4 regions of the Mesorhizobium australicum WSM2073 genome follow, and region 3 is predicted to be linked to each of the others. Evidence: predicted binding sites of a transcription regulator. Region 3 holds the regulator's gene; each other region holds the start of a gene.
The links. Region 3 encodes PhoB, which activates phosphate uptake and scavenging genes when phosphate is short. Its sites were predicted from a motif close to TGTCATNNANCTGTCAT; they were not measured.
Positions count from the first base shown of each region.

Region 1 (4,209 bases), 290 kb from region 3:
TGGTGCGGCGGTCGGCGCCGGCGCCGTCGTGTCCAGGGATGTCGCGCCTTACACCATCGTCGCCGGCGTGCCGGCAAAGCCGATCCGCGAACGCTTCGACCGCCGCACCGCTGAGCGCTATCAGGCGCTGGCCTGGTGGGACTGGGACCATGCGAGGCTGCGTGCCACGCTCGACGATTTCCGGAAACTGTCGGCCGAGGCGTTTCTGGAGAAATACGGCTGACGCGACCGATATTCACGGCCGTTGGCGCTTCAACAAATTGCCATTGAAAGATAGCGCGTGTAACAACATGAATAATTAAAAAAAAGGCTTAATTTCCTAGCAATAAATGCCGAATAGCCATAGCCTATGGGTAATGGTCAGCGATCTTTGCTAGTGGTTCTCTGCATCGGAATTGCGCTGGCGGCGCTTGGGCTTTTGGTCGTGGTGCGCAGTATTTACCGGTGGAGAGAAGCTGGTCCCGGTGCGGTGATCGTAGCGGCGCTCTTTGGGTTGGCTCTATTAGCAGCTGGGCTCGTAATCCTCTTCGTATTGTTTGTCGCTAGTAACATGGGCTGCTTCAACTGCTAGCAGATTGGGCGATTCCTCCGTCAGGGGATCGATTCGGCCTTCACACCCTTGACACAGGACTCGGACAGGACGCGATCTCCTTCAAGGAGATCGCCATGCTCGACACCGTCAGACCCTCGCTCGCCGGATTCTTTGCCGGCTCCAATCCGCCCCCGCCAACGCATCTCGGCACCCGCTACGACGCGTCGGGCAACTTTCTCCTCGAGCCCGGCAACACGGTGGTCAGCCACCTCGTCAGCGGCTCGCCGTCGGAGGCGGTGGTGTTGGCCGTCCGCGAGAAGATGCTGGCAATGCCTGATGCCGACCGTCTCGCCTTCACGCCGGTCTCCAGCCTGCACATGACCTTGTTCCAGGGCATAATCGAATATCGCCGTCGCCTGCCCTTCTGGCCGCGGGACGTGCCGCTCGACACCAGCATCGACGCCATGACCCGCCTCTATCTGGAGCGCCTGAAGGAGTTCCAGGGCTTCGGCCCTTTCAACATCAAGGTTGTCGAGATCCTGCCGACCGGCCTCACCGTTGCCGGCGCGACCGACGAGGATGCGCGCATCATGCGTGCATGGCGCGATGCGCTCGCGGTGCCGTTTGGCTACCGGCATCCCGATCACGACACCTACGTCTTCCACATCACCTTCGCCTATCAGATCCAGCGCTTTGATGATGATAGGGCCGCCGCGTGGCAGGCGCTGTTTGACGGTTGCCTGGCGCTTTTCGCGCGCCAGGCGCCGGTGATCGAGATCAAGGCTCCCGCCTTCTGCGCGTTCCGCGACATGAAGCATTTCGAGGAATTGCTGCTGCTCGGCTGATCGCCCGCAAGGCGCCAGTCGCCGCGCCTGTGGAGCGTAACAAAACTGACATCATCGCGACACGGCAGGTTCATGTGGTTGCGTTAGGCGAGTGCCTGACGATCAATATGGACCGGACTGGAACCAGCCCATGTCAGCAAACTCTGCCACGCTCGAAATCCGCGGCGTCAGCCGACGATTTGGCAAGAACACCGCAGTCAGCGACGTGAACATCTCGATCCCGCAAGGGCAGATGGTCGGCGTCATCGGTCGTTCGGGCGCCGGCAAATCCACTCTTCTTCGCATGATCAACCGTCTTGTCGACCCCAGCCAGGGGTCGATTTTTTTTGACGGCGCCGAGGTCTCCCGGCTGCGCGGCTCGCCGCTGCGGCGCTGGCAGCGCGACTGCGCCATGATCTTCCAGCAGTTCAACCTGGTGCCGCGCCTCGATGTGCTGACCAACGTGCTGCTCGGCAAATTGAACCACCGTTCGACCCTGTCCAATCTTCTGGGCATGTTTTCGCGCGCCGAGTGCGCGGAGGCGGTCGCCGCGCTCGAGCGGCTCGACATCGCCCGCACCGCACTTCAGCCCGCCGGCACGCTGTCGGGCGGCCAGCAGCAGCGCGTCGCCATCGCCCGCGCCATGATGCAGCAGCCCAGGGTGATCCTCGCCGACGAGCCGATCGCCTCGCTCGACCCGCTCAACGCCAAGGTGGTGATGGATTCTCTGCAGGACATCAATCTGCGCGAAGGCATCACCGTTGTCACCAATCTGCATACGCTCGATACCGCCCGCACCTATTGCAACCGCATCATCGGCATGGCCGCCGGCAAGGTCGTCTTCGACGGGCCGCCCGAAGAGCTCGACCGCCAAGCCGTGCGTCTTGTCTATGGCGCCGACAGCAATGGCGGCGAGATATCGGAGGTCATCACCTCCACCAGTGTTGCCTTCAAGCAGAAGATCGCCGCATCCGCCGGACCGCTCGAGCCCGCATTCCCGGGATACTGAGCCCAGTAAGGGCCAATAGCGAGCAGCCTGGATCGTCCGCCCGCGTCAAGGGCACTTGTCAAGATCAAGAACGCTGCCGGCGCGGGGCCGGAACTTACAGGAGAGATATCAATGTTCAGGAAGATGGTTTTCGGTGCCGTTTCGGTGCTCGCCATGGCCACCAGCATGGCCCACGCCGCCGACATGAAGGAATTTCGCGTCGGCATTCTCGGCGGTGAAAACGAAACCGACCGGCTGCGCAACTACCAGTGCCTGGCCGATCACCTGAAGGCCGAATTCGGCTTCGAGAAGGTTTCGCTGTTCCCGGCCGCCGACTATGACGGCGTCATCCAGGGCCTGCTCGGCGGCACGCTCGACTTCGCCGAACTCGGCGCTTCCGGCTACGCCAGCGTCTATCTCAAGGATCCGAAGGCGGTTACCCCGATCCTCACCACCAAGCAGACGGACGGCTCCACCGGCTACTATTCGATCGGCCTGGCGCTGAAGACGTCGGGGATCACGGACATCAAGTCAGCCAAGGGCAAGAAGCTCGGCTATGCCGATCCGGATTCGACCTCCGGCTATCTGATCCCGCTGACCCAGATTCCGAAGACCACCGGCGCCTCGAACGAGACCTACTTCGCGTCGACCCAGTTCAATGGCGGCCACGAAAACAACGTTCTGGCCGTGCGTGACGGTAAGGTAGATGTCGCGGTCGACGATTCCTCGGGCATCGGCGACTTCAAGAACGGCTACACCTCCGGCACCTTCCACAAGGAAGTCGCCAAGGGCGCCGTCGACCCCAACGACTTCGTCGAAGTCTGGCGCTCGGGCCTGATCCCGAATGGCCCGCTGGTCGTTCGCACCGCGATCGGCGACGACATGACCGCCAAGCTGGCCGCCTTCTTCACCGACCTGCCCAAGAAGGACAAGGCTTGCTTCGAAGGCGTCGAAGGCGGCGATTTCACCGGCTACGTTCCGGTGAAGCCGGACTTCTACAGCGTCATCGTCGAAGCCCGTAAGGCAGCCATCGGCGGCTAACGGCGAAATTGCAAAAGGGCGGTACCTCATCAAGTACCGCCCTTTTTGCATCTCCGATCATGACCCTTTCCGTGACAGCCCCCTCCGGCGCCACCCACGAGATGGCCGATGCCTGGCGACGCCAGACGTCGCTGCGCAGGTTGTATACCGTGCTCGGCGTCGGCCTGCTGCTTGCTGCGATGCTTTCCAGCATGTGGTTCGCCGACGAAGCCAACGCCGGGCACTTCTTCGACCGGCTGCCGCATATTCTGGATTTCCTGAGCTGGCTGGTCCCCAAGGACTGGAACGACGTCTGGCGGGCGCTGTTCGACATTGCCTCGCCGCATGATACCGGCACCCAGGAATTCAACTTCCCGCTCGGCCGCGTCTACGTCTGGGACGGTTTCTACATCCCCGAATATGTCGAGCTGATGCTGACCACCGTGAACGTGGCGCTGGTCTCGACCTTCATCGGCTTTGTCTTCGCCGTGCCCTTTTCCTTCATCGCGGCGCGCAACCTGACGCCTCATCCGGCACTGAGGCTGGTGGTCAAGCGCTTCATGGAATTGCTGCGTGCCTTTCCGGAGATCGTCATCGCCGGGCTGTTCGCGGCCATCGTCTCGACCGGTCCGATCGCCGCCATCATCGCCATCGGCCTGCATTCCATCGGCGCACTCGGCAAGCTGTTCTACGAGATCAACGAGAACATCGACATGCGAGCCGAGGAAGGCCTGCGCGCAGTCGGCGCCAACTGGTTCGAGCGGGTTCGCTTTGCCGGCCTGCCGCAGGTGTTGCCCAACTTCATGTCGTACACGCTGCTGCGCGTGGAGATCAACGTCCGCGTC
Region 1 covers NC_019973.1:1,789,621-1,793,829, reverse strand. The annotation lists gene MESAU_RS08570 (DapH/DapD/GlmU-related protein) at 1-223, shown strand, start outside; gene MESAU_RS08560 (DUF1868 domain-containing protein) at 667-1,377, shown strand; gene phnC (phosphonate ABC transporter ATP-binding protein) at 1,508-2,365, shown strand; gene phnD (phosphonate ABC transporter substrate-binding protein) at 2,477-3,385, shown strand; gene phnE (phosphonate ABC transporter, permease protein PhnE) at 3,445-4,209, shown strand, end outside.
Region 1: a site for PhoB is predicted at 1,413-1,429, ahead of phnC (phosphonate ABC transporter ATP-binding protein). Genes of this name have one in related genera too.

Region 2 (4,209 bases), 3.0 Mb from region 3:
GACGAGCCGACCTCGGCGCTCGACCCGGAAATGATCAAGGAAGTGCTGGAGACGATGGTGGGGCTGGCCGAGGAAGGCATGACCATGCTGTGCGTCACCCACGAGATGGGCTTTGCCAGGAAAGTCGCCAACCGGGTGATCTTCATGGATCAGGGCCAGATCGTCGAGCAGAACACGCCGGCCGAGTTCTTCGACCATCCCCGCCACGAACGCACGAAGCTGTTCCTGTCGCAGATCCTGCACTGAGCGGACTGACGCCAAGTCGAGAAAGCCCGGTCGCGCACGGCCGGGCTTTTTAGTTTCTGGCCGATCGGATAATGATCTTCTCCATAGAGCCGCGAATGGAATCGCGAAGCCGCACCGATGAGAAAACTCCTGCGTTTCCTGGCCATTCTGGTTGCAGCACTGGTGCTCGCCGTGTCGCTCGGCACGCTGGTGCCGCGGCCGCTCTGGCCGGCAGCCGCGGCGGGCGAGGGCATCCGGCACATATTGGTGCTGAAAAATCCGATCCACACCGACATCGCCATTCCCGTGGACGACGAGGTGCGCCGGCGCTTTCGTTTTCTTGCCGATGCCGGCCTGCCTTCGGACGCGCCCGAAGTGCGCTACCTCGTCTTCGGCTGGGGTGGGCGCGCCTTCTACCTGGAAACGCCGACATGGTCGCAATTGAAGGCGCTGCCCGCGTTCAAGGCTTTGACGCTCGATGCGTCGGTGATGCATGTCGCCGTCGCCGGCAACATTCCCGAGCCGCACCCCGATGTCGCCGGCTTCGACGTGGGCGAAGACCGTTTTGCCGCATTGCTCGATTTCATCGAAGCGAGCTTTCAGGAGGGGCCGAACGGTCCGATCGTCATCGATAATGCCGCCTACTCCAATTTCGATCGCTTTTATGAGGCCAATGGCCCTTTCAACGCGCTGATCGGCTGCAACACCTGGACGGCGGCGGCACTGCGCACCGCCGGCCTGCGCACCGGCTGGTGGAACCCGCTGCCGGTTTCGCTTGGGCTGTCGATGCGGCTGTACAATTAGCTTTGCCGCTGGCTCCTTTCAGCGGCGGATGATCCGCTGCTGCTCCCACCCGTAAAGCCAGTCCAGATCGGCTGCGAGCTTCTCTCCCGGTCGCGCCGCCAGAAACAGATTGCGGGCCAACGCCACCGGGCCACGGGCATGCCAGGCAAGCCGATTGAGCGCGCCGCGACGGATGACCTTGGCGATGCGCGACCGCCGCAGCTCCTCCCAGATGGCGAGGCTTTGCGTCAGGTCGCCGGGGATGTCGGCGACCAGGCTGGCCAGCGTCGCGGCATCCTCGATCGCCATGGCAGCACCTTGCGCCGCGAACGGCGTCATCGCGTGCGCGGCGTCGCCGATCAGCGCGACGCCTTGTGACATAGTCCAGCGTCGCTGCTCGACCGTGTGGATGGGGAAGGCGGTCCACGGGCCAGCGAGTTCCACCAACCGCGCCAGCGCCGGCGCGGAGCGGCGCATGGCGCCTGAAAGGATGGCGGGATCGGCGTGGCGTGACCACCCCTCGGCGATGCGCTCGCCCCGGGTGAAGGCGGCAAGGTTGAAGGCGCTACCCCTGCTGACGGGGTAGGCGACCATGTGGAATCCGAGGTGCAGGAAGGTGGTGACGCAGTCGGTAGCGCCGATTGCGGCGAAGGCTCGCCCCGCCTCGTTGTCTGCGCTCACCGTCGCCCGCCAGGCCAGTTCGCCGGAGAAATGGCTGTTCGCCAAGCCGGCTCCGCTGCCTGGACTGGCAAACCTCCGCACCGCTGACCAGACGCCATCGGCGCCGACCAGCAGAGATCCTTCGGTATCGATAACCTTGCGGCCGACCCCGTCTGTCCTGGTGATAACGAGTGAACCGGAGGTCACGCTGCTGACCTGCGCGCCGGTGGTGAGATGGATGTCGGGCATTTGCGCAACGCGCGCCATTAGGGCATCTTGCAGATCCGCCCGGTGCGCCACGAGATAGGGCGCCCCCCAGCGTTCCTCGCCGGCTCCGCCAAGCGGCACGCGTGCCAGTTGGCGCAGGCTCGCGGCGTCCTTCAGCACCACGGCTTCCGGCTGGACGGCATTGGCAAGAAGCGTGTCGAGCACGCCAAGCTGGCGAAGGATGCGGGTCGCGTTAGGAGAGAGCTGGATGCCGGCGCCCGCCGCTTCGAGACGCTGCGCCTGTTCGAACACCCTCACGGAATAGCCGCGTTCGGCAAAGGCAATCGCCGCTGTCAGCCCGGCGATGCCAGCCCCGGCGATCATGACCTGCCGGGACCGCGTCTCGCTCATGATCGGAAGGTCAGGCGGCCTGGTCGATGTAGAGGCAGCCCGCCGGCAGCGTTTCGGTCGCCTTCAGCTTCGGCGAATAACGGTAGAGGGTCGAGCAGTAAGGGCAGACTTTCTCATTGTCGTCGCCCATGTCGAGAAAAACATGCGGATGGTCGAAAGGCGGGTTGGCGCCCGTGCACATGAATTCCTTGACTCCGATGTCGATCGCCGGATGGCCCGCATCGTTCTGGAAATGGGGAATGGAACCGCCTGCCATCATCGTCTCCTTAGCGCAGTCTCTCTGCATCTGGATCATATCAAGTCTGTTTGCAAGTTCGATGAAATCAAACTGTCGCAAAAGCCTGTCAGAGAACTGTCGCAAAAGCCTGCCACAGGATAAGTTAAGCCGGTTAACCGGCTGAGGCGCGCGGAAGAGCAGAAATCATGAACGAACTGAAGCCGGTACAGAGCGAATTCAACAATGTCGCGGCAGCGAGCCCGGAAGGCAATCCGGACCGCTTCGTCAACCGCGAATTCTCCTGGCTGCAGTTCAATCGCCGCGTTCTCGAGGAATCGCTGAACACCCATCACCCGCTGCTGGAGCGCGTCCGCTTCCTGTCGATCTCGGCCGCCAATCTCGACGAGTTCTTCATGGTGCGCGTCGCCGGTCTTGCCGGCCAGGTGCGCGAGGGGATCGTGCTGAAGAGCCCGGACGGACGCACTCCCGAACAGCAGCTCGAACAATTGCTGCGTGAGGTCGAGCGGCTGCAGGAGGACCAGCAGAAGAGCCTGTCGGCCCTTACCGTGCTGCTCAACAAGGAAGGCATCGAAAGCATCACCCGCGACGCGCTGACAAAGGACGAGAAGGTCTGGCTGGAAGACCATTTCCAGGAGCAGGTGTTTCCCGTGCTGACCCCGCTGTCGATCGACCCGGCGCATCCGTTCCCGTTCATTCCCAATCTCGGCTTCTCGATGGCGCTGCAGCTTCGCCATCGCAAGAATGGCGAGGAGATGAGCGCGCTCTTGCGCCTGCCGGTGGCGCTGAAGCGCTTCATCCGCCTGCCGGACCGCAAGCACCATGTCCGCTTCATTCCGCTGGAGGAGGCGGTCGGCCTCTATATCGGCAAGCTCTTCCCTGGCTACGAGGTCAAGGGTTCCGGCACGTTCCGCATCATTCGTGACAGCGACATCGAGGTCGAAGAGGAATCGGAAGATCTCGTGCGCCTGTTCGAAACGGCGCTGAAGCGCCGCCGCCGCGGCTCCGTCATCCGCATCGAATTCGACAAGCTGATGCCTGGGGAATTGCGCGATTTCGTCGCCGGCGAGCTTGGCGTCTCGTCGAGCCGCATCAGCGTGCTGACCGGGCCGCTGGCGCTCAGCCAGATCTCCGAGATCGTCTCCGTTCCCCGCGATGACCTGAAATTCATCCCCTACAACCCACGCTTTCCCGAGCGCATCCGCGAGCATGGCGGCGACTGTTTCGCCGCCATTCGCGAGAAGGACATCGTCGTCCATCACCCCTATGAGTCGTTCGACGTGGTGGTGCAGTTCCTGCGCCAGGCGATGGCCGATCCCGAAGTCGTGGCGATCAAGCAGACGCTCTATCGCACCTCCAACGACAGCCCGATCGTGCGTGCTCTGGTCGACGCGGCCGAAGCCGGCAAGTCGGTGACGGCGCTGGTCGAGCTCAAGGCGCGTTTCGATGAGGAGGCCAACATTCGCTGGGCGCGCGATCTCGAACGCGCCGGCGTGCAGGTCGTGTTCGGGTTCCTGGAACTCAAGACCCACGCCAAGATGTCGCTGGTGGTGCGGCGCGAGGACGGCAAGCTGCGCAATTACGTCCATCTCGGCACCGGCAACTACCACCCGGTCACCGCGCGCATCTACACCGACCTGTCCTTCTTCACCACCGATCCGACGATCGCCCGCGACGTCGCCCAATTG
Region 2 covers NC_019973.1:4,747,040-4,751,248, reverse strand. The annotation lists gene MESAU_RS22960 (amino acid ABC transporter ATP-binding protein) at 1-246, shown strand, start outside; gene MESAU_RS22955 (TIGR02117 family protein) at 364-1,029, shown strand; gene MESAU_RS22950 (FAD-dependent monooxygenase) at 1,048-2,286, opposite strand; gene MESAU_RS22945 (zinc-finger domain-containing protein) at 2,297-2,542, opposite strand; gene MESAU_RS22940 (RNA degradosome polyphosphate kinase) at 2,710-4,209, shown strand, end outside.
Region 2: a site for PhoB is predicted at 2,629-2,645, ahead of MESAU_RS22940 (RNA degradosome polyphosphate kinase). Genes of this name have one in related genera too.

Region 3 (4,209 bases):
GTCAGCGCCGCGACGACGCCGCCGGCGGTGCCGTCATTGGCGGCGACCACGGCGTCGACCTTGTTGTCGTTGGCGGTGAGGAACTGTTCCATGTTCTTCTGGGCGTTGGCGGGCAGCCAGCCGTCCGTATAGGCTTCGCCGACATTCTTGATCTTGCCGCTGTCTATGGCCGCCTTCAGCACTTCCATCGAGCCCGAGAACAGGAAGTCGGCATTCGGATCGGCGCCGGAGCCCTTGATGAAGACGTAATTGCCCTCAGGCTTCACCTTGAACACTTCGCGGGCCTGCATGCGGCCAACTTCCTTGTTGTCGAAGGTCAGGTAGAAGACGTCCTTGTTCTCGATCAGGCGGTCATAGCCGACGACCGGAATGCCCTCGTCGAGCGCCTTCTGTACCGCCGGGCCGATGGCCGACGCGTCCTGCGCCAGGATGATCAGCGAATTGGCACCCTGCGAAATCAGGCTCTCGACATCGGTCAGCTGCTTGCCAGGATTGGACTGCGCATCGGCGGAAATGTACTTGTCGCCCGCGGCCTCGATCGCCTTCTTCATGGCGGCCTCGTCGGTCTTCCAGCGCTCCTCCTGGAAGTTGGACCACGACACGCCGATAACCTTGCCCTTCGCCTGCGCGACCGACGCCAGCGTCAGCGACATGGCGACACCCGCCAGAATGGCGACTGTGAATCTCTTCATGATATCCTCCCTGCGCCGCGTGTGGCGCGACCAAACTGGCCCTAAGGCCGGCACAAAGGCTCTAATTTTTTCGAGCCTCGAAAAAACACTGGTCCATCGCCGGAACACTGTCAACATCGATTCTGACGGATTTTGAGGTGCCGGAAGCCTTTTTTCGAGCCCCGCAATAAATAATGACAGCCCCAGCCGCTTCTGCCAGTATTCGACCCGTTGCCGGAGGTGTTCGAGGGGGCGTCAAGAACCGCGGCGACGGGGAGGAAATCATGTCGGTCGGAATCCGCCACGACGATCTGCGCCGGCGCAACCGCGCAATGGTGATTGGAGCCGTGCGCCGGGGTGGCCAGCCCTCGCGCACCGAGATCGCCGCCACCACCGCCCTGAGCCACTCGACCATATCGGCGATATCAGCCGACCTGATCGGCGAAGGTATCCTGAGCGAAGGCAAGCCGAACGAGGCCGGCTCACTGAAACGCGGCCGGCCGCAGGTGGGCCTTTGTCTCAACCCCGAGGCCGCGGCGGTCATGACCGTGGTGCTGTCGCTGAATTTCCTCTCCGTCGCCGTCATCGACTACGCCGGCCAGGTGATATCGGAGGAGCAACGCCGGCTGGACACGCTGACCATGTCGCGCGAGGCGCTGATCGGCGAATGCGTGGCCATCGTCCGACGCCGCCTCGAGGATCCCGACCTCGATGTCGCCAGCATTGCCCGCATCGCGCTGGCGATCCAGGGCATCACCGACACCGAGGCGCGCGCCATGCTGTGGTCGCCGATCACGCCGCAGACGGACATTGCCTTCGCCGATATACTCGAAGCCGAATTCGGCATCCCCGCCACCATGGAGAACGACTGCAACATGATGGCTGTGGCGCTGCGCTGGCGCGACCCCGAGCGCTACCGCGACGACTTCATCGCCATCCTGCTCTCGCACGGCATCGGCATGGGCCTGGTGCTGAAGGGCGAGCTGTTCACCGGCACCCATTCCTCAGGCGGCGAGTTCGGCCACATGATCCATCGCCCCGGCGGCGCGCTCTGCCGCTGCGGGCGGCGCGGCTGCGTCGAGGCCTATGCCGGCAACTATGCCATCTGGCGTAATGCAGGACAGATGGGTGAGGACGCCAAACCGGTCGACGTCAGCGACGCCGACATGCGCGCATTGGCGGCCACGGCGCGCGAAAGAGACGGACCGGAGCGCGAGGCCTATCGCAAGGCCGGCGAGGCGCTGGGCTATGGCCTTGGCAGCTTGTTCGCGCTGATCGATCCGGCGCCGGTTGCGATGGTCGGCGTCAGCGCCGCCGCCTTCGATCTGATCGAGCCGGCCTTGCGTGAGGCCATCGCCCAGACCGCCGGCGGCCAGCATTCGACGTCGATTTCCTTCGATACAGAGCTGAACGAATTGCCGCTGATCCGCGAGGGCTGCGCCATGCGCGCGCTCACCTTCGTCGACCAGGAGATCTTCGCGCCGGGCGTGCAGGTGAGATCCGGCAAGAACGTGGCCTGATCTCAATCCTCGCGGATTGCGTAGCCCGCGCCACGGATGGTGCGTATCACATCGGGCATGCGGCCATTGTTGACCGCCTTGCGCAGGCGGCCGACATGCACATCCACGGTGCGCTCGTCGATGTAGATCGTCTCGCCCCAGACATTGTCGAGCAACTGGCTGCGCGAGAACACGCGGCCGGGATGGCGCATCATGAATTCGAGCAGCCTGAACTCGGTCGGTCCGAGCCGGATCTCGCTCTTCTTGCGATAGACCCGGTGCGATTCGCGGTCGAGCACGATGTCGCCGACCTTGAGCACGCTGGACAGCACTTCCGGTTTGGCGCGGCGCAGCAGCGCCTTGACCCGGGCCATGAATTCCGGCGTCGAGAACGGCTTGACCAGATAGTCGTCGGCGCCGGTCGAGAGGCCGCGCACGCGATCGCTCTCCTCGCCGCGCGCCGTCAGCATGATGATCGGCAATCGCTCCGTCTCGGGCCGCATGCGCAGGCGCCGACAGAGTTCGATGCCGGAAACCGCCGGCACCATCCAGTCGAGCACCAGCAGGTCGGGCACGTTTTCCTGGAGGCGTATCTCGGCTTCGTCGCCGCGTGTCACCACCTCGACCTGGTAACCCTCGGACTCCAGGTTGTAGCGGAGGAGCACGCCCAGCGGCTCCTCGTCCTCCACCACCATGATGCGTGGCGCGATCATCGATCGATCATCCCTGCCGTCAAGCCGCCGGCACCGACATCGCCGTCTCGTCCTGCTTCGGACGGTTGGCGGGCAGTTGCGTGCCGGTCAGCACATAATACGCATTCTCGGCGATGTTGGTCACGTGGTCGCCAATGCGTTCGAGATTCTTGGCGCAGAACAAAAGATGCGTGCAAGCCGTGATGTTGCGGGGATCCTCCATCATGTAGGTCAGGAGTTCGCGGAAGACCGAAGTGTATTTGACGTCGATGCGTTCGTCGTCATTCCTGAGCTTGGCGAGGGCGGCGGCATCGCCGGCCGCATATTCCTCGACGACGCCCTGCACCTGGATCAGCACCAGCTGCGCCATGGAGTCGATGGAATGCGACAAGTCGCGCGGCGTGGCGGTGAGGCCGACCGAGCCGACGCGCTTGGCGATGTTCTTGGCAAGGTCGCCGATGCGTTCGAGATCGCCCGCCATGCGGATCGAGCCGACGACATGACGCAGATCGTCGGCCATCGGCTGGCGCTTGGCGATCAGGGTAATGGCGCGATCATCGAGTTCGCGCTGGCGCGCGTCCATGATGGCGTCGTCGGAGACGACGCGCTGTGCCAGCGCGTTGTCGGAATTCAGCAGCGCCTTGGTGGCGCCGCCGACCATCGTGCCGGCGAGATCGCCCATGTCGCTGATCAGCCTGCTGATCTGCCCGAGATCCTCGTCGAAGGCTGCGACTGTGTGTTCGGCCATGATCCTGGTCCTCGTATGCGTGAGATCAGCCGAAGCGGCCGGTGATATAGTCCTGCGTGCGCTTCTCGCGAGGCGACGTGAAGATCTTCTCGGTCTTGTCGAATTCGACCAGCTCGCCCAGATACATGAAAGCCGTCTGCTTCGAGACGCGCGCGGCCTGCTGCATGTTGTGGGTGACGATGACGATCGTGTAGTCGGCCTGCAACTCGTCGATCAATTCCTCGATCTTGGCGGTCGACAATGGGTCGAGCGCCGAGGCCGGCTCGTCGAGCAGGATGACCTCCGGCTTGACCGCCACGGTGCGGGCGATGCAAAGCCGCTGCTGCTGGCCGCCCGACAGGCTGAGGCCGCTGGCGTTGAGCTTGTCCTTGACCTCGTTCCACAGCGCGGCGCGTTTCAACGCCTGCTCGACACGGCCGTCCATCTCGGCCTTGCCGATCTTCTCATAGAGCCTGACGCCGAAGGCGATATTCTCATAGATCGACATCGGGAACGGCGTCGGCTTCTGGAACACCATGCCGATCTTGGTGCGCAACAGGTTGAGGTCCTGCGAGCGGTCGAGAACGTTCTGGCCGTCGAGCAGCACCTGACCCTCGGCG
Region 3 covers NC_019973.1:1,497,176-1,501,384, reverse strand. The annotation lists gene xylF (D-xylose ABC transporter substrate-binding protein) at 1-692, opposite strand, end outside; gene MESAU_RS07165 (ROK family protein) at 956-2,191, shown strand; gene phoB (phosphate regulon transcriptional regulator PhoB) at 2,194-2,883, opposite strand; gene phoU (phosphate signaling complex protein PhoU) at 2,903-3,610, opposite strand; gene pstB (phosphate ABC transporter ATP-binding protein PstB) at 3,636-4,209, opposite strand, start outside.

Region 4 (4,209 bases), 2.0 Mb from region 3:
CCCCTTCCAGCCAGCCGGCCGCGTGGATGCAGACGGTGGCGCCCGACAGCACCGAGCCCCATAGCGCGAACTGCGTCTCGTGCGCGGCCTGCGCGTCCGAAATGTTGGCCGCGCTGCCGCCCCCCGAGCGCCAGGGCAGACCGGTGAAGCGCGCCAATTGGCCTGCGCCCAGTGTGGCTTTGACGTGCTCCGGCGTGCCGAAGGCCGGTGCGCCCGATTTCATGTCGACATTGGAGGAGAAGGAACCATAGACCACCGGCGCGCCCGGCCGCACGATCTGCGCCAGCGTCAGCCCGGCCAGCGCTTCGGCATGCTGCAAGGTCAGCGCGCCGGCCACGGTGATCGGCGCCATCGCACCGGCCAGGCAGAACGGCGTGATGATCAGGACCTGGCCGGCCTTGGCGAAATCGATGATGCCTTGCGCCATCGGAATGTCGAGCTGGCGCGGCGAGTTGGTGTTGATGACGGTGTAGCAATGCGCGCCCGAGCGGAACTCGTCCTCGGACAGCCCGCGCGCCAGCCTGATCATCTCGAAACTATCATCGACCTGCGGCGTGCCACGCGCGAACACGAACGGGAATTTGTCCGACAGGGTCAGCTGCGCCCGGTTGACGGCATAGTGGCGGAAACGATTGTCGATGTCCTGCGGTTCGATGCACGGCCCCAGCATGTGCAAGACGTCGAAATGCTGCACCAGCTTGATCAACTCCTCGAAGGCGACCAGCGTTCCGGGCCGCCGGCCGCGCTCGAGGTCGGTGACATTGGGCGCGCCGGAGCCGGCCAGGAATGTCATCGAGCCCAGTTCGAGCAACAGGTCGCGATCGCGCGCTCCGGCATAAGCGTGGATCGATCGCGGCGCCGAGGCTAAGGCTGCCGCCACCATGTCGCGGCCTATACGCACCATGTCGGTGTCGGGGTCGACCAGGGCGCCGGCGCGGGCGAGCACCTCGCGCGCCTCGGGCAGCAGCACCTTGATGCCCAGTTCTTCCAGCACGCGCAGCGCCGTGCCGTGGATCGACGCCACCTGGTCGTCGGAAAAGATCGGCTGCGGCAGGAATGGGTTCTTCAGCGACCGGTAATTGGGCTTACGGCTTGATTCGCTGCCTGCCTCGCCCATGCGTCCGCGCCGGCGTTCGCGCCTCGTATCCCGTGCAGCGTCATCGACCATCAGAAACTCCTCCTCATTGCCGCATCGCCCTGCCCTGGGGACCGTAGGGCGAAGCCGCGATGACCCGCGCCGTCCGTTCGACGCCGACAATGTGCACGCAAAGCGCCATCCCCTCCCCGGCGAAATCGTCGTCCACCAACGCCAGCGCGACGCTCTTGCCGATCGTGTAGCCGCCCGAGGCGCCGACAACGCCGCCCCCGATGACCACGGCGCGACAGTGCGGCTTCAAGACTTCCCCTCCCGGTCAGTTCGAAGCCGGCATCATATCCGTACTAGACATAAGTGCCTATTATGCCAGGGACGCTCCATGGGAGGTCACCAATTCCCGCTCTCCAGCGTTTTTTATCAGCACATGGAGATACCGGCTGACCCGTGTCGCCCCACTGTCACGCAAGCATCATGTTGACGCCTTAGATCGCTTTCGAGGAGGCACGCGCGGCATCATCGATGCGGCACCTCTTTTTGATTTTTCCTTCGGCCGCTCCGGCGTGCTTCGTCATAAAGAGGATTGTCCATGAAACACCTGCACCGAACCGCCTCGCTCGGCGTCGCGCTGGCCTTGTTCACCGCCCTCACCCCGGCGCTTGCCGATGGCGTGGCCTACATCAACAAGGGCCTCGTCGGCGTCGGCCGCATCCCGGCCGACCAGCGCGACAAGTTCGGCGAGACCTTCGGCTCGGGCTCGGGCATGGCGATCGACATTTCGGGCTGGACACATGATGCCGGCACCTACAAGGGATCGCTCTGGCTACTGCCCGACCGTGGCTACAATGTCGCCGGCACCACCGACTACCGGCCGCGCCTCAACACCATCACCATCGAGTTCACGCCTGTCGCGCCGGGCGCTGCTCCCGCCGCCGGCCAGGAGCAGACGGGCGTCAAGGCGACGCTTGCCGACACCATGCTTCTCACAGACGACACGGGCGCCGATGCCACCGGCCTCGATCCGCTGTCGGACGTACGCGCCGCGGCCGGCGACATGCCGATGCTGCCCGTCGCCACCAATGGCAAGCTCGCGCTCGACAATGAAGCCATCGTACGGCTGCCGGACGGCTCGATGTTCATCTCCGACGAGTACGGCCCCAACATCTACAGGTTCTCCGCGCAAGGCCGCCTGATGTCGGCGACCCAGCCGCCTGCGGCCCTCGTGCCGATGCGCAAGGGAGCGCCGAACTTCTCCTCCGACAATCCCGGGCCGGGCGCCGCCGACCCTGATCCGAAGGATCCCGAAACCGGGCGCCAAAACAATCAGGGCCTCGAAGGCATGGGGATCACGCCGGACGGCAAGTTCCTGATCGCTGTGCTGCAGTCGGCTCCGAGGCAGGATGGCGGCGATTCACCCTCGACACGGCAGAACACGCGGGCGCTGGTCTATGATGCCTCCGACCTCGCCCATCTGAAGCTCGCGCATGAATATGTCGTGCCGCTGCCGGTGTTCAAGGATGCCAAGGGCAAGACCAAAATCGCCGCGCAGAGCGAGATCGTGGCGCTTTCGGCCACGTCCTTCCTGATGCTGGCGCGCGACAGCGGCAACGGCCAGGGCCTGAAGAAGGGTGACGCTTCGCTCTACCGCCAGATCAACATCGTCGACGTCTCCGGCGCGACCGACATCGCGGGCGGCGCCTTCGATGCGGCCGACAAGCCGGTCGCGCCCAAGGGCGTGCTTGATCCCTCGGTGACGCCGGCCAAGCTGACGCCGTTCATAGACATCAACGACGCCACCGCGCTTGGCCACTTCGGCCTGCACAATGGCGGCGCGAAGGACCACAACGAGCTTTCGGAGAAGTGGGAAGCGATGTCGTTGGTCAGCGTCCTCGATCCCAAGCTGCCCGACGACTATTTCCTGTTCGTCGGCAACGACAATGACTTCCTCGCCCAGGACGGCTTCCAGGTCGGCGCGCCTTACAAGGCCGACGACGGCGCCGATGTCGACACCATGTTCCTGGTCTATCAGGTCACGCTGCCAGGTCTCGGCAAGAAGTAACGACCACTGCTCAAGCGGGCGCGCCTGGCGCGTCCGCTTGAGCAGGTCGCGAAGCCCTACTTCAGGAATTCCGCGTCCTTCGGCACGCCGGCATCGATCGGCTCGGCCGTCCTGCTCGACACGGCCATGATCTTGCCGGCTGCCGACAGGTTGGGCCGCACGAAGACATGAGCGGGAGGTCGATGATGTCCTGGTTCATAAGCGCACGCAGCCGGACGACGCGTTCTTGCCGATCGAATTCCATTCCGGCGAGCCTGACCGATCGACGGTCACTGCGCCTCGGCGCAGGGTGCATCTCGGTCCGGCCTGCGATATCGTGGCGGGCCAGAGTCACATTTGCCAGGTTGCCCGCCATGGACGAAAAAATGCCCGCACGCCGGCGTACCGGCGACCTGACCAGCGGCCCGATCCCGCGCACGCTGCTGCTCTTCGCCTTGCCGGTGCTCGGCTCCAACGTGCTGCAATCGCTGAACGGCTCGGTCAACGCCGTCTGGGTGGGCCGCTTCCTCGGCGAGTCGGCGCTGACCGCGACGTCCAACGCCAACCTCGTCCTGTTCCTGATCCTCGGCACGGTGTTCGGCATCGGCATGGCGGCCACAATCCTGGTGGCGCAGTCGGTCGGCGCCCGCGACCTGCCCGAGGCGCGCCGCATCGTCGGCACCAGCGCCACCTTCTTCTTCCTCGTTTCAGTGGTGTTCGCGGTCTGCGGCTGGATCTGGGTCGATGCCATCCTGGGCGCGCTCGGCACGCCGGCCGACGCCTTGCCGCTCGCACGCTCCTACCTGCGCATCATCTTCGTCGCCGTGCCGATGATGAACCTTCTGTCCTTCGTCATGACCGTGCTGCGCGGTGCGGGCGATTCACGCACCCCCTTCATCTTCATGGCATTGGCGGTCGTGCTCGACATCGTGCTCAATCCCCTGCTCATCCGCGGCATCGGCCCGTTTCCTGAACTCGGCATCGCCGGTTCCGCCACCTCGACCCTGATCGGCCAGACCGTGAGCGTCGTCGCCATCCTCATCGTGCTCTACGCGCGCAAGCATCCGTTGCGGCTGGC
Region 4 covers NC_019973.1:3,503,902-3,508,110, reverse strand. The annotation lists gene MESAU_RS16800 (trimethylamine methyltransferase family protein) at 1-1,168, opposite strand, end outside; gene MESAU_RS16795 (glycine cleavage T C-terminal barrel domain-containing protein) at 1,182-1,397, opposite strand; gene MESAU_RS16790 (esterase-like activity of phytase family protein) at 1,683-3,152, shown strand; partial or broken gene MESAU_RS32400 (L,D-transpeptidase) at 3,328-3,407, opposite strand; gene MESAU_RS16785 (MATE family efflux transporter) at 3,506-4,209, shown strand, end outside.
Region 4: a site for PhoB is predicted at 1,553-1,569, ahead of MESAU_RS16790 (esterase-like activity of phytase family protein). Genes of this name have one in related genera too.